2 regions of the Tenacibaculum sp. genome follow, and region 1 is predicted to be linked to the other one. Evidence: riboswitches for the same ligand, from Rfam matches in the RefSeq annotation. Region 1 holds a riboswitch; the other holds the start of a gene.

Region 1 (3,188 bases):
GTTTCTTGATAATCTTCATTTAAAATGTTAGTTACTCCTAAAAATAACTTTACATTATCGTTCAACTTATGATTAGCTGAAAAATCTAACAACGAATATGACTCTAATGAAACATTCTCATAAGGGAATCCTCTAAAATCTGTATCATCTCTATCACTAACATATTGATAATTTAACGACAAATTAGTAGCTTTAATTTCATAATTTACTCCTGCGTTAATTTTATGTTTTGGAATTCTAATGGCTGTTTCTTCATTATTTGTGTAGGTATAATTAGTATTCAAACCTAAACTTTCTAATAATTTATAATTTACATTAAACTCAACCCCATTTACAACAGCATCACCAATATTGTCCATTGTATACGTTGTAGGATTGTATGCAATTATGTTTTCTATATCTCTATTAAAATAAACAGCATTAAGTACTAATGAGTTTAGCTTATACTCTACTCCTCCTTCATAAGTTACACTCTCTTGTGGTTCTAAATCAACATTCCCCCAAGAAGCATATAAATCTTGAACAGAAGGAGCTATAAAAGCTGTACTGTATGATGCTAAGAACTTAACATATCCATTTTCTTGTTTTATTCTATAAGATGGATTCACGTTATATACAAAATGGTTACCATATTTATTATGGTTATTCAATCTAACTCCTGCATTTACGTTCAATCCAAAATCTGATACATAAACAGCGTTCACATATGGATCTATCAATTTTGTTGTTGGTTCCTCTGAATACTCTGTCTTCGTTAACTCCGTTTCTCCATAAGGAATTGAATAGGTTTCAATTGTATTATGTTGAAAATTAACCCCAGCTAAAAAATATATTTTATCAAATTCATGCTTAAGAAATGCATCAGCTATGTAGTTTTCACCTTTGCTTATTCCTGGATATTGAGTGTTAACTCTATTAGAATCATACTTACTATAGGCCATGTTTATTTGTACACTTCCTTTTCCGTACTCATATTTAGGAGATAAGCTTACTCTATAGCTTTTATCTAACGAAACGTTATCAGCATCTGCGAAAGAACCTCCATCATAACTATTGGTAAATTCACTATAACTCCCTAGAGTATTGATAGAAAACTTATCATTAAACTTATAACCTAACTTCACATTTGTAGAAATACGTTGGAAAGGATCTGCTTTGAAAGTCTCTCCCCCTTCTGCTCTTGCTGCAGATGTTCCTTTTGTATCTAGAGAAGAAAAGCTTACTAAATAGTTAAAATCATTGATTTTCCCATTCACATTTGCTGAACTTTGAATGCTTGTGCCACTCTTCGTGTTTTGGTCATTATTTGTTCCACCAAACAACGATAACGCTACATTGGTTTTATTTGATTTTGCTTCTTTTAACTTAATATTTATTACAGCTGTTGCTGCTCCTGTTCCATATAAAGTACTGGCTGCTCCTTTAATAACCTCTATAGATTCAACATCATTTAAGTCTAATAATCTTAAATCAAAACTTCCAGAGCTACTTGATGGATTAGACACCTGAATTCCATCAATTAATACGACTACTTCTTTGGTACTTCCTCCTCTAACAAAAACTCCTAAAGTTTGTCCTGGTGAACTTGTGTTTCCGTTTATTTCAATTCCTGAAATACTATTAATTAAATCAACAACATTTTTACCACTGTTTCTTTCAATAGTTTCTGCTGTTATTTTATGAATAACTTTTCCAGAATTTTCCTTTTTTAATTTGAATTTAGAATCTGAAATTACAACTTCATCTAGTTGTATTGTTTTGTCTTGTTCTTGCGCATTGATATTAAACGCAAAAAATGATGTTAAAACACTTAAGTAAAGTACTTTTTTTTTCATTACTACTTAATCATTAAAGTTTAAAATCAGGAAAAATATAAGCGTAGAAAAACCACACCCAAACTTTTATCCCGAAAGTTCGAATTACATGTTGAATCTTGGCAGGTCTCCTGGCTTGCGTCTTGCAACATACCTTCCCATTTTAAAAACAGTGGTTTGAGTAATTGTTACAAGCTTAGTAGCTTACAGTTGCGGGAACAGCTTCGGTTTTGCACCGAATTCCCTTTTAATTCTCTTTAATAGGTGATTAAAGAAAAACCAAAAATCACGGCAAATGTATAGTATTCTTATAAATTAGCAACCATCAAATCATGATAATTTGCGAATTTTGTTTGTAAGTTTTCTGGAAGGGTATAATACGCTGGATGAATCATTTTTGCCAAACATTCAATTCCTTCTACTAAAGTTCCTGCAGAAGATTGTGTAAACATGGCAAAGTCGGCAATATACACTTGTTTGTTTTTTACCGCTCTTAAAGACGTCCATTCCTCTCTTTCTTCTAAAAATTTCATATCCTCAAGAGTTCTATCAATTCCGTATCCACAAGGAGCGATAATCAATACCTCTGGATTGTATTTTACGATTTTATCCCAAGAAATTACAATGCTATCTCCTGATGGATGCGATAACAAATCGATTCCACCTGCATACCCTATTTGATGAGGAATCCAGTGTCCGCAGTTGAACAACGGATCAATCCATTCTAACAACATTACACTTTTAGACTGGATTCTATGTTCACGTTGCACATCTACAATATCATAAATACGTTTTTTCAATCCACTTACATACGCTTCTCCTATTGCTTCCTGCTTCATAGCTTTTGCAATGGTTAATGCATTCTCAAAAACATCTTCTAACGAATTAGGAGTAATCGAAATTAATTCTGGAACCTTTGGTAGTTTATACGCCGATTTTGCCACAGATTCTGTATCTATCTGGCAAACATCACATACATCTTGTGTAAAAACAATGTCGGGTGCGATACGTTCCAAAACAGGTTCATCAACATAATACAACGTCTTTCCTTCTGCCTTGGTTTTAGAAAAAATAGCCGTTATTTCTTTACTCGTTAACACTTTTCCTTCCAACTTATATCGAACAGCTACTTCTTTTTCTTGTAAAGCTACTTCTGGACACTCAAAAGTAATTCCGTTTAAATAGTTCTGTAAGCCCATGTCATAAATCATCTGAGTTACTGCTGGCATAAAAGAAGATACTGTCATAATTCGTGGTTTTAGTTCAGCAAAAATAAACAGTTCTCTATTTTAATTTGTTTTTTATTAAAAATCTTTCCAATCTTTGTGTCAACAAAAAATGCGATTTCATGATATATTATATCTCAGGAGGTGA
Region 2 (3,188 bases), on a different contig from region 1:
TTTTCTTTGAGAATCTAATTTAGTAACGGCATCAACACGCAGTTTTACATCGTTATGATGAATTAATGTTGAAGATTTTCTGTTTTCAATAGCTTTTTTGTTTTCTTCAAAAGCATTTAAAACACTTTTATCACTAGTGCTTTTAGATAACTTTTTTAATAAGCTTACTTCGGTAAGTTTTTGTTTAGCGAAGGCAAGCCATTGTTTAATTTGGCCGTCTAAAGATGTCTCTAAGTCTAAATCACATGGGGAATGTAATAAGGAACAAGAAGGAGCTATAAAAACTCTGTCAGAGCCCAATTTATCAGTAGCTTTTTGAATAAGTTGCAAGGACTTTTCAAAATCATTCTTCCAAATATTTCTACCATCTACAATACCTAATGATAAAATTTTGTTTTCAGTAAATGTGTTCAATACATCATCTAATTGTTCTTCGCAGCGAACTAAGTCGATATGTAGTGCATCTATAGGGAGAATATTGGCCAACGAAAGGTTATCTTTTAGTCCTTCAAAATAGGTAGTCACTATAAATTGTAGTTTAGGGAACTTTTTTCTAATCTCATTATAGATAAATTGATAGGTTTCTTTAGTTTTTTCACTCAAGTCTAATGCTAAGAAAGGTTCGTCAAACTGAATCCACTCAGCGCCATGTGTTTGAAGCTCTTGTAGAATTTCAAGATACACAGGAAGTAGTTTTGAGGCCAAATCTAATTTGTCAAAACCTTCTTCTTTTTCTTTTCCTAAAAGAAGGTAGCTAACCAAACCAATAATTACAGGTTTGGCATTAATTCCCGCTTGTTTTGCCCCGACAAACTCATTAACAATTTTGTTGGAAAACAGTTTAAACTCTTGATCTCTATAAAATTCAGGAACGATATAATGGTAATTGGTGTCAAACCATTTGGTCATTTCCATAGCAGTAATATCAAGGTTATCTTTTTGATATCCTCTTGCCATAGCAAAGTAAAGATCCAGTTCAGAGTTTGAAGTTTTTAAAGCTACTTCATTGTAACGTTTAGGAACTGCACCAACAGTAAGTGTCATATCTAACACCTGATCGTAATAAGAAAAATCATTACAAGGAATGAGGTCTATGCCTGCTTTTTGCTGTGTTTCCCAGTTTTGTTGACAGATGTTTCTTCCTGTTTCAAGAAGTTCCTGTAAACTAGTTTTGCCCGACCAATATTGCTCGCAGGCTTTTTTGAGTTCTCTGTTGCTACCAATACGCGGATAGCCAAGAATGTGCGTTTGCATTTTCTTTTAAACTTTTATAATTAAACAATAATTTAAAAGCTCTTTTAGATGCTTCGCAATGCTAAAAACGATAAGATGTTTGAGGAAAAATAATGGTATACCAAAACAAGCACGGCATTCTATAAAAGAAAGTGTGCGTTAAAATATAACATCGGTATGACCCAAAAGCTTCAAATCGCGAAAGCATTGTCAATATCCGAATAGGCAGGTCTCCTGACTTATAACAGCTTTTATCATCCTTCCCGCTTTTGGCAGTGGATATGCTAGGATAAAAACTTTTGGTGTGTTACTTACAGTTGCGCGACAGTTCGTGATTTGCACACGATTCCCTATTAATCTACAGCTAAGTAAAACCTTTTCGGTTGATGAAGTATGTAAAGAACTTATCGGGGTAAATGTAGGTATTATTTTTTGAGAAAAGAGCATAAAAAAAGCATCAATTAATTGATGCTTATGTTTGAAAAAGAGCAATGATAGTGAATGTTTACTGTTCCCATTTTTTAAGTTGATCTAGGTATAAGTAACTTTCAATAAATTTTCTGTGTTCTGTATTTGTCATAATTTCAAGAAGCTCCAATGCTGAAATATAACTAGCTAAATTTCCGTTTGAAGATAAAAACTTACCGTCCTTAACAAAAGTCACCAAGCTGTCGTTTTGCACTTTTAAATTTGGATAGTCTTTTTGTAGTTGTTCACCACCACCAATCCATGTTACAATTTTATGACCATCTGCTATACCTGATTTACCAATTAAATTTGCCCCAGCACAATTACTAACAGTGTATTGGGTTTCTTGATTTTTTGTTTTTATAAAATTTACCACTTTATTATTATGTACTTGAGCATACATATCGTAAGCGCTTGGTACAAATAAAGCTGTTAGCTTAGGACAGTTGTCAAAAGTATAATCAGGAACAAAATGCATTCCTTCTTCGGTAGTAATGGGTTTAGGAGTCTCAGCTATTGCTACTACATTAAAAAGTTGTTTACCATCTTTGTCTACTTTACCAAAAACATCTGACGTTGCTATAACTTCTCCTTGTAAAACTCCGTTAAACATTAAAAGTCCAATTGTTGGTAGATCGGGATTAAAAGGTTTTAGGTGTTTAGTTAGGGTGTCAGTTGGAGATATAACTTGTTCAACTTCTTCAGTTTTGTTATCTGTTTTCGATTTTTCTGAATTACAACTAACAGTAATAATTGTAAAAATTAGTAGTGTTACAATGCTTAAATTTTTCATGCGTATTTTATTTAGTATCTCTTTGAGTAGGTTTAATAATCATTCTAAAATATTGGTCTTTGTATATGTAGTAGCCTAACCAGTTGTATAGAGTTCTTACTTTGTTTTTAAAGTTTACAAGTCCCATGATATGTACAAAAATCCAAATTAACCATGCAACAAAACCTTTTAAGGATTGTTTTTGACCAGGAAAGTCAAGTACAGCCTTATTTCGTCCAATAATAGCTAAAGAGCCTTTGTCGTTGTACTGAAAAGTCTTCCAGTTATCGTTTTTCCTATTAAGATTTTTAGCTAAGTTCTTTGCCTGTTGTAATGCTGGTTGGGCTAATTGCGGGTGCCCATTAGGATAGTTCTCATCGCCTAAAACTAAGGCGCAGTCTCCTAAAGCATAAATGTTATCATATGAATGTACTATATTAAATGAATTTGTTTTTAATCTTCTACCGGGACCAAAGCTTTCTGTTGAAAAACCATCAAATGTTTTTGCACATACACCAGCTGCCCAAATAAGGTTTTTGGTTTCTATTTTTTCTCCGTTTGATAAGTACACAGTTTCACCATCAAAGTCATTAACCATAGTATTCATCGTTAATCTAACTCCGAGCTCACTTAACTTTTTAGAAGTGTATTTTTGTGCTTTTTTAGACATAGGAGCTAACACAGAGCTTTGACCATCGATAAGGTGAATTTCTCC

What was found. Region 1 has a riboswitch for cobalamin ahead of ACN0WY_RS12710 (TonB-dependent receptor plug domain-containing protein). Riboswitches for the same ligand answer to the same signal wherever they lie in the genome.
Region 2: it holds a riboswitch for cobalamin, as region 1 does, so the genes downstream of both, metE (5-methyltetrahydropteroyltriglutamate--homocysteine S-methyltransferase) here and ACN0WY_RS12710 (TonB-dependent receptor plug domain-containing protein) in region 1, are expected to answer to the same signal.

The regions. Positions count from the first base shown of each region.
Region 1 covers NZ_JBLWTZ010000016.1:54,884-58,071, forward strand. Annotated here, with positions in the region: gene ACN0WY_RS12710 (TonB-dependent receptor plug domain-containing protein) at 1-1,835, opposite strand, end outside; cobalamin riboswitch at 1,918-2,113, opposite strand; gene ACN0WY_RS12715 (ABC transporter substrate-binding protein) at 2,123-3,061, opposite strand; gene ACN0WY_RS12720 (bifunctional adenosylcobinamide kinase/adenosylcobinamide-phosphate guanylyltransferase) at 3,163-3,188, shown strand, end outside.
Region 2 covers NZ_JBLWTZ010000002.1:222,350-225,537, reverse strand. Annotated here, with positions in the region: gene metE (5-methyltetrahydropteroyltriglutamate--homocysteine S-methyltransferase) at 1-1,254, opposite strand, end outside; cobalamin riboswitch at 1,440-1,627, opposite strand; gene ACN0WY_RS02345 (DJ-1/PfpI family protein) at 1,739-2,494, opposite strand; gene ACN0WY_RS02340 (NAD(P)/FAD-dependent oxidoreductase) at 2,502-3,188, opposite strand, start outside.